Regions from separate parts of the Azospirillum sp. Marseille-Q6669 genome, predicted to be linked through region 2. Evidence: riboswitches for the same ligand, from Rfam matches in the RefSeq annotation. Region 2 holds a riboswitch; each other region holds the start of a gene.
The links. A riboswitch is a leader RNA that binds a small molecule or an ion and turns the genes downstream of it on or off. The one in region 2 is predicted to bind thiamine pyrophosphate.
Positions count from the first base shown of each region.

Region 1: it holds a riboswitch for thiamine pyrophosphate, as region 2 does, so the genes downstream of both, ACWPXE_RS12120 (ABC transporter substrate-binding protein) here and thiO (glycine oxidase ThiO) in region 2, are expected to answer to the same signal.
Region 3: it holds a riboswitch for thiamine pyrophosphate, as region 2 does, so the genes downstream of both, thiC (phosphomethylpyrimidine synthase ThiC) here and thiO (glycine oxidase ThiO) in region 2, are expected to answer to the same signal.
Region 4: it holds a riboswitch for thiamine pyrophosphate, as region 2 does, so the genes downstream of both, ACWPXE_RS07390 (LuxE/PaaK family acyltransferase) here and thiO (glycine oxidase ThiO) in region 2, are expected to answer to the same signal.

Region 1 is NZ_CBCOOP010000002.1:192,366-194,559, reverse strand. It holds gene ACWPXE_RS12120 (ABC transporter substrate-binding protein) at 1-1,073, opposite strand, end outside; TPP riboswitch at 1,143-1,240, opposite strand; gene ACWPXE_RS12115 (STAS domain-containing protein) at 1,402-1,779, shown strand; gene ACWPXE_RS12110 (DMT family transporter) at 1,784-2,194, opposite strand, start outside.
Region 2 is NZ_CBCOOP010000006.1:612,581-614,774, forward strand. It holds gene mgtE (magnesium transporter) at 1-730, shown strand, start outside; TPP riboswitch at 777-880, shown strand; gene thiO (glycine oxidase ThiO) at 872-2,041, shown strand; gene thiS (sulfur carrier protein ThiS) at 2,038-2,194, shown strand, end outside.
Region 3 is NZ_CBCOOP010000002.1:496,438-498,631, forward strand. It holds gene oxlT (oxalate/formate MFS antiporter) at 1-288, shown strand, start outside; gene ACWPXE_RS13575 (hypothetical protein) at 380-568, opposite strand; TPP riboswitch at 773-885, shown strand; gene thiC (phosphomethylpyrimidine synthase ThiC) at 1,002-2,194, shown strand, end outside.
Region 4 is NZ_CBCOOP010000001.1:1,670,647-1,672,840, forward strand. It holds gene ACWPXE_RS07385 (acyl-CoA reductase) at 1-240, opposite strand, end outside; gene ACWPXE_RS07390 (LuxE/PaaK family acyltransferase) at 237-1,316, opposite strand; TPP riboswitch at 1,393-1,522, opposite strand; gene ACWPXE_RS07395 (class I SAM-dependent methyltransferase) at 1,566-2,141, opposite strand; gene ACWPXE_RS07400 (acetylornithine deacetylase/succinyl-diaminopimelate desuccinylase family protein) at 2,184-2,194, opposite strand, start outside.

The sequences.
Region 1 (2,194 bases), on a different contig from region 2:
GCGCCGTCGTAGCAGACGATCACGGCGGAATGCGCCATGTTGCCCTTGCCGTCTGACCGGTAGGTCATGGCGAGTCCCTGGTGGGTACCGGCGGACAGGGCCTTGCGCACCGCTTCCGCGCTGTCAGCACCGCCCTGCACCGCCGCCAGCACCATGCGGATGCCATCATATTGGCCGAGCGCGAAGGCATCCGGCTCCGCGTTGAAGGCGGCGCGGTAGGCGGTGGTGAAGGCCTCCACCTCCGGGCTGCCGCCGGAGATCGGCGAGGCCGCCGTCTCGGCGCAAACGCCCTTCAACTCGGCCGGTTCCAGAAGCGCCGCGGTGCTCGGCTGGTGCATGGCGGAGCCGGCGACGATCGGCACCGCCACCCCGTTGGCCGCCGCCTGCCGGATGAACAGGGCGGTCGGGCCGGAATGGAGGTGCAGCACCAGCACGTCGGGCTTGGCGGCCAGCGCCTTAGTCAGGACCGGCAGCAGATCCTTGGCGGCGGGGTCCACCCCCTCCTCGAACACCGGCTCGACGCCGAGCTTCTTGAAAGCCTGCTCCAGATGGGCCTTGCCGCTCTGTCCGTAGGCGGTCGTCTGATAGATCACCGCCGGGCGCTTCCTGCCCAGCTCCTCCGTCACGTAGCGGGCGTGGGCCTCCTTGGTCACGGCGTCGCCGGGGAAGAAGCGGAAGACCCAGGGGTTGCCCTGCTCGGTGATGCTCGCCGTGCCCGACACGGTGACCAGCGGAATGCCGTAATCCTGGGCCAGCGGCAGCATCGCCAGCATCTGCGTGCCCAGCATGCTGGCCGCCACCGCCGTGACCTTGCCGCCCGCCGCGCGCTCCAACGCCGTGACCGCGGCCTCCGGCGAGGTGCCGGTGTCGATCACCTCCGACCGCACCGCCACTCCCGCGGGCGCGTCCTTCAGCGCCAGGACGGCGCCGTTGCGCTGGCTCGTGCCTTCCAGCGACAGGAAGCCGGTCAGCGGCACCAGCACAGGGACCGAGGCCTCGCCCGCCAGCACCGTCCCCGACAGGAGCGACGCCGAGACGGCGGTTGCCGAGAGAATGGAAAGGAAGCGCCGCATGGATGTGTCTCCTCCTGCCCGGCGAAGAACCGCGCGAGGACGAGGAGGCCAGGGGTATAGCGGCGGCACAGCCTCGAACGCTTGGCTCCCTTCGCTGGCATGACCCAGATCAGGTTCGATGGGTGTGGTCTCAGCCCGCCTTGCGGCAGGCACCCCAGCCGTTCGTGTGCACAGTGTGAGCCCGGCGCCCGGCTGTCAAGCGGCAGCCCGGCGCCTTTTCACAATTTGGCAACGGAACAGACACCGGAGAGTCGCGTTTCCCGTGGTTCCTTCCACCGCCCCCGGCCCGCGCCGGACCGTCGCCCCAACCGGAAAGTCGCCACGAAGCATGCGGCCCATCCCGTCGCACAGCACCGTCACCTTGCACCCCTTCGCCACGGCACAGGGCGGATACGGGCTGCGCGCCATCCTGTCGGGGCGGGTCGACCACGCGGCCCTGCCCGGCCTGACGCCCCTGCTCCGCCGCGTTGCGGACGCACAGGCCCTGACGCTGCGCGTCGATCTGGGACGGGTGGAGTTCCTCGATTCCTGCGGCATCGGCATTCTGCTGGCGCTCCGCAATGCGGTGCTCGACCGCGGCGGCGCCATCGCCTTCGAGAATCATCCGCCGCGCATCCGGCGCGTGCTGGAACGCAGCCGGATCATCGCGCTGACCGCCCCGCCGCTTTCCCCGGATGATTGCTTGGCTCTTCCCGCCGCCGCCTGACCCGTCAGTCGCTGCGGCGCAGCGTTTCCCGATAGAGGATGTAGAGCCCGCTGGCGATGATGATCCCCGCCCCGGCCAGCACGGTGGGGGTCGGCACGTCGCCGAAGACCAGGAAACCAAGCAGGGTCGCCCAGATCATCCCCGTATACTCGAAGGGCGCCACCACCGCGGCGCGACCCAGGCGGAAGGCCTGGGTCATCAGCACCTGCGCCGCCCCGCCCAGTGTGCCGACCAGAAGCATCAGCCCGAGGTCGAACCCGCCCGGCTGCACCCAGTCAGGGATCGCCGCCACACCGCTCACCACCGTGGTGGTCAGCAGCAGATAGACGACGATGGCCGTGTTGCTCTCCGTCCGCGACAGGCCGCGCACCGCGATCATCGCCAGCGCGTAGAAGAAGGCCGCGGCCACGCCGAC
Region 2 (2,194 bases):
GGAGGAGGTGGACACCATCCCCGCCACCATGGACCAGGAGGAGGTGGCGAACCTGTTCCGCCAATACGCCCTGGTCTCCGCCCCCGTGGTGGACGCCGGTGGGCGGCTGATCGGCGTCATCACCGTCGACGACGTGGTCCACATCATCGACGAGGAGGCCGAGGACGACATCGGCAAGCTGGGCGGCGTCGGCGACACCTCCATCTACCGCTCGGTTCTGGAAACCTCGCGCTCGCGCATTTCCTGGCTGGGCGTGAATCTGTTTACCGCCTTCGCGGCGGCGGGCGTCATCTCGCTGTTCGAGGCGACCATCGAACAGATCGTGGCGCTGGCCGTGCTGATGCCGATCACCGCCTCAATGGGCGGCAACGCCGGGACCCAGACCCTGACCGTGGCGGTGCGCGCCCTGGCGACACGCGAGCTGTCGTCCTCCAACGCCCCCCGCGTGGTGGGTAAGGAGGTGCTCGTTGGGCTGCTCAACGGCGCCGTCTTCGCCACGCTGGTCGGGGCCATCGCCGCGACGTGGTTCGAGCCGATGATCGGCTTGGTCATCGGCTGTGCCATGGTCATCAACCTGTTCGTCGCCGGCCTGTGCGGGGTGCTGATTCCCATCGGACTGGACCGGCTGGGCGTCGATCCGGCGGTGGCGAGTTCGGTCTTCCTGACCACCATGACCGACGTCATCGGGTTCCTGTCCTTCTTGGGGCTGGCGTCGCTTTTGTTGTTGTGACCAACGAAAAGGGGCTTGCCAAAGGCGGCCCTCTTCCGGATGATCCGGGCATTGGCTGGGGTGCCGTGCGGGATGAGCCCGCGCGGCTGAGATCACACCCATCGAACCTGTCTGGATAATGCCAGCGAAGGGAGCCGCCGCATGGTATCCGCGCCCTTATTTCATTCTGATTCCGCGAAACCCACCGTCGCCGTGATCGGCGCCGGGGTGGTCGGCCTCTCCATCGCCTGGAGGCTGGCCGTCGCCGGCTGCCGGGTTGAGGTCTTCGACCGTGGCGCTGCCGGCCGGGGCGCCAGCCACGCCGCGGGCGGGATGCTCGCCGCCTGCGTGGAGACCGAACCCGGCGAAGAGAGCCTTCTGCCGCTGACCCGCGCCTCCCAGGACCTGTGGCCCGCCTTCGCGGCGGAGTTGGAGGCCGCCTCCGGCATGGCGGTGGACCTGCGCGGCGAAGGCACGATGGTCATCGCGCTGAACGCCGACGACGCCGCCAAGGTGCGGTTCCTGCACGACTTCCAGACCAAGCTCGGCCTGCCCGTGGAATGGCTGAGCGGGGCGGAGGTGCGTCGGCGCGAACCCTATCTCCAGCCGGGCGTGGCCGGCGCGCTGTTCTGCGCCGGCGACCATCAAGTCGACAACCGCAAGGTTGCCACCGCCCTGCACGCCGCCGCCCTGCGGGCCGGCGCCGTGGTGCACGAGTACGCCGAGGTGTCCCGCATCGAGATCCGCGGCGGCCGCGCCGTCGGCGTCCAGGTTGGCAACCGGCTTTTCGAGGCCGACCGGGTGGTTCTGGCCGCCGGGGCGTGGTCGGGTTGGATCGACGGCCTGTCCCCGGCGGTGCGTCCGCCGGTGCGTCCGGTGAAGGGCCAGATGCTCTGTTTGCGCATGGACCCCCGCCTGCCGCTGCTGCGCCATGTGGTGTGGACCCCCGGCACCTACCTGATCCCGCGGCTGGACGGGCGGCTGCTCGTCGGCGCCACGACGGAGGAGCGCGGATTCGACGACCGGCTGACCGCCGGGGGCCAGTTCGCCCTGCTGGAAGGGGCGTGGCGCGCCCTGCCGGGCATCGCCGAGCTGCCCATCGAGGAGGCGTGGGCCGGCTTCCGCCCCGGCACCCGCGACGACGCCCCGATCCTCGGCCTCTCGGAGGTGGAGGGTCTGGTCTACGCCACCGGGCACCACCGCAACGGCATCCTGCTGACCCCGGTCACCGCGGACTCGGTGGCGCGGCTGGTCCTGACCGGAGAGGCCGATCCGGTGATCCGCCCCTTCGCGCTCGACCGTTTCGCCCAGCCGAAGGGGGCCGCGGCATGAGCGCCCGCATCCGCGTGAACGGGCGGGAGGAGGACCTCGCCGCCCCCACCGTCGCCGCCCTGCTGGCCGGGCGGGGAATCGCCGCGGGCACCCACGGGGTCGCGGTCGCCCTTAACGGCGCCGTTCTGCCGTCCCGCCGCTGGGACGAGACGC
Region 3 (2,194 bases), on a different contig from region 2:
AGCGCCACCTCCGCGGACACCTTCGGCACCAAGCATGCGGCGAAGATCTACGGTGTGCTGTACTGCGCCAAGGGTGTGGCGGCTCTCCTGGTCCCGCTGGGCAACCTGCTGATGGAGGCCACCGGCACCTGGGCGACCGTTCTCTACATCTGCGCCACCATGGACCTCATCGCGGCCTTCTGCGCCATCGCGGTCCTGCGGCCCATGTTGCGCAAGCACCATGCCCGAAACGCCGAACTCGCCGCCCAGCAGGGTCCTGGTGGGCTGGCGGTGCAGCCCGGCCACTGATCGGTCCGCGAAGGCCCCACGGTTTCGCACCACGGGTGACTTTATCTTGGACGATGGCCGCCGCGCGCACCCCGCGCGGCGGCCTTCTTTTTTACTCCAGGAAGAAAGGGCGGTTGTGCCCCTCGCCGGACTGGTTGAAGCGGTCCGACGACCAAAGGCCGTCCGGCTGCTCGTCCTGGGGATCGGAAGTCCACTCGTCCTCCTCCCGCATCAGCAGGGTCAGGCCGTGGCCCATCAGGCCGGCCAGGGCGACGAAGGCGATCAGTTGGGATTCGAGCATGGGACGGGCTCCGGGCACTCGGGAGGGGGCGTTGCTTTTTGTTGTTGTGATGCAGCATAGCGACCCGGCTCAGGCTGCGCAATAGGATTTTGTATACCAGATAATGGATACCAGAATCGCGCCACGTGCATTGATGGGGATGGCTTCGCTGTGAATCGCGCCCGGAATCGCGTTGACGTGGGTGGGGCGGATGGTTCAGCATGGCGACGTTCCAAGGGGAGCCCCATAGCACGGGGCTGAGATGATGCCGTAAGGCGCCGAACCCTTTGAACCTGATCCGGGTCGTACCGGCGTAGGGACAGGAACAAACGGGCCACGGTCACGCGCATCCCCATCGCGCACCCCTTCCTGGGGACCGCTCCGGTCGTCCGTTCTGCCGCTCCGTCACACCCGGGTCTCCAACGATCCTATGTGCGATGGAGATCCACAGCAGATGCCCGACTCTCTTCCCCCCGCTTCCCAAAAGGCCGCGCCGTCCGACCATTTTTCGGTGACGACCGGTCCGCTGCCGTCCTCCAGCAAGGTCCATGTGGCCGGGGAGCGTTTCCCCGACCTGCGCGTGGCGATGCGCGACATCCATGTCGGCGGCGGCGAGCCGCCGGTGCGCGTCTACGACACCTCCGGCCCCTACAGCGATCCGGCCGTACAGACCGACATCCGCCGCGGCCTGGCGGAGCTGCGCCGCTCCTGGATCGAGGCCCGCGGCGACGTCGAGGCCTATGAGGGCCGCGAGGTCCGTCCGGAGGACGACGGGCTGCGCGTCGGGGAGGCGCGCGCCGTGCCCGTCTTCGACCGCGCCGGACGCCGTCCGTTGCGCGGCAAGCCGGGCCGGACGGTCACGCAGATGGCCTACGCCCGCGCCGGCATCGTCACGCCGGAGATGGAATACATCGCCGTTCGCGAGAATCTGGGCCGGCAACGGCTGGCCGAGGCGGCGGCGCGGGACGGCGACGACTTCGGCGCCTCCATCCCCGACCATGTGACGCCGGAGTTCGTCCGCGACGAGGTGGCGCGCGGGCGGGCGATCATCCCATCCAACATCAACCACCCCGAATCGGAGCCGATGATCATCGGCCGCAACTTCCTCACCAAGATCAACGCGAACATCGGCAACTCCGCCGTCGCGTCCTCGGTGGGGGAGGAGGTCGACAAGATGGTCTGGTCGATCCGCTGGGGCGCCGACACCGTCATGGACCTGTCCACCGGCCGCAACATCCACACCACCCGCGAATGGATTCTGCGCAACAGCCCGGTTCCCATCGGCACCGTGCCGATCTATCAGGCGCTGGAGAAGGTCGGCGGCAAGGCCGAGGACCTGACCTGGGAGATCTTCCGCGACACGCTGATCGAGCAGGCGGAGCAGGGGGTGGACTATTTCACCATCCACGCCGGCATCCGTCTGGCGCACATCCCGCTGACCGCGAAGCGCACCACCGGCATCGTGTCGCGCGGCGGCTCGATCATGGCGAAATGGTGCCTGTCGCATCACCGCGAGAGCTTCCTCTACGAGCGGTTCGAGGAGATCTGCGAGATCATGAAGGCGTACGACGTCGCCTTCTCGCTGGGTGACGGTCTGCGCCCCGGCTCCATCGCCGACGCCAACGACGCTGCCCAGTTCGCCGAGCT
Region 4 (2,194 bases), on a different contig from region 2:
CAGCCGGGCGACGGCGCGGTCGATGGCGGCGGCGATCTCCGCGACCGTGCGGCTTCTCAGGTAAGTCCGCGCGTTCGTCCGCACCCGCGTTGCCAATTCAGCGATCTGCGCCTCGGTCAGCACCGGCACCGCCACGTCGAGCGTCTCGGCGCCGCGCCGGAAGGTCAGCGTCCGCCAGTCCACCGCGTCGGCGGACAGCCCCGGCAGATGCCCGGCGCGCTCCATCAAGCCAACGGTCATGGGGCCCGCGCCGCTTTGAGGAAGTCCTCGACCGCCATGGAGCAGCCCTTGGCGTCCGCCCCGTCGGCCCGGCCGAGGAGCTGGAAACCGCCGTCCACCTCCACCCCCGCGTCCTCGGTCAGAATGGCGGAAGCGCAGTTGAAATGGGCCAGATCGTGATGGACCAGCACGCCGACGCTGCCGCGCGGCACCTCCTGCCCGGTCAGCGGGTTGATGACCCGGCTGCGTATCCAGTGCGGGCCGGACTTCACCGACGGGCAGGTCTCGTTGCCGTCGTCGTAGAACTGGGTGCTCAGCTCCGTCATGCCGTACATGTTGATGCACAGCCGGCGCGGCACGCCGAAGGTGGCGGACAGGCGGCCGTAGAACTCCTCCGCCGCCATCTCCCGCGACTGGCCCTTGAAGCCGCCGGTGTCGAGGATGCGGCTGCCCGCCGGCAGGGCGAAGCTCCGCCCCCGCTCGGCCAGCGCGTCCATCAGATGCACGACGCTGAAGCTCGCCCCCAGCAGGGCGTAGGGTTCGCCGGTTTCCTCGGCGCGGGACAGCGCCTCGATCGCCCCGTCCACGTCCAGCCCGGCGTCGGAGACGAAATAGCGGCTCTCATCCGTCCCGAACTCGCTCTTCGCCAGCGCCAGATAATGGGCGAGCGAGGAGTTGGGCATCGCCTGCTCGGTCGGGAACAGGATTCCCATGCGCAGCCGGTCAAACTCGCCCATGAAGCGGCGGCGGAAATTGACGGTCATCGAGCGGTCGTAGACCGCCAGCGTCGGATGGTGGCTCTTGCCCCGCACGCCCTTGGTGGTGCCGCTGGTCATGAAGACGTGCGGGCACTCCTCCGGCGGGCGTCCGCTCAGCGTCAGGTCCTTGAAGGCGCTGATCGGCACGGCGGGCACGTCGCGCCAGCTCTTCACCGTGCGCAGGGTGCGCGCCCGCTGGGTGGCGAAGCGGCGGTAGGGGGCGTTGGTCTCGAACTGGTGGGCGAAGACGGCCAGCGCCATGCGGTTGAACGCCTCCTCGTCCGCCTCTTCGGCGGCGATGAAGGCCAGCAGGTCTTCGACAAGTCGGGCTTCGGTCACGTCCGCACACACCTTTTGCAGCGCCAACAAACTGTTGCCGGAGCAAACGGTGTCTGGATGGAATGGGGGTACGCCGTGCCGCCCTTCAGTCCCGTCCCTACGCCGGTATGACCCGGATCAGGTTCGATGGGTCACCGCGTTGTCCGGATGAAAGCGCCGGACCGGCGGAGTCTCAGCCTCCTAGCGAGGCCCCCCAGGGAACACTTCGCAAGCTAAGGGACCGGCCCCCGCCCGTCAAGCCGGTCGGGCTCAGGCGGCGCCCTTCACCACCTCCAGGACCATGGCGATCTCGTCGATGACGTTGTTCTGGCTTTCCATTGCCTCCATCACCTCCTGGTTCGTGACCTCCCCGGACGCCAGCTTGTGGTGCCAGCGCGGGGTCGGGGCGTAGACGATCGACAGCATGCGGAAATCGACGTTCAGATGCATCGCCAAGCGGGTGTTGGGCCAGCCTCGCTCGATGAATGTCCGGTTCTCCTCCATCGAGAACAGGCTCAGCACGTTGGGCGTAATGGGGCGGACGTGGGTCGGATCGCCGAGATAGCCGTCGCTGCGCGGGTGCGGCACCTTGATGGTGATCCGCGCGCCGTGGCGGCAGACTCGGTACAGCTCCTTCATGATGTTCAGGAAGCCCTCGGTCGTCTGGCCCATATGCTCCAGCGCGTGGATGAGTTGGACGTCGGCGACGCTGCTCTCCTCGAACGGCCAGGGCACGACCTCCAGGTCGGCGACGATGTCCGGCCCGAAGGTGCCGTACTTGTCCACGTTGACGTAGCCGGCAAGCCGCGTGTCGCCGCAGCCGAGGTTGAGCTTGAGGTCCGACATCGCGCGCGTTTCCGGCCAGCCGTTGTTGCCACGAAAGCGACCTTACACCTCCC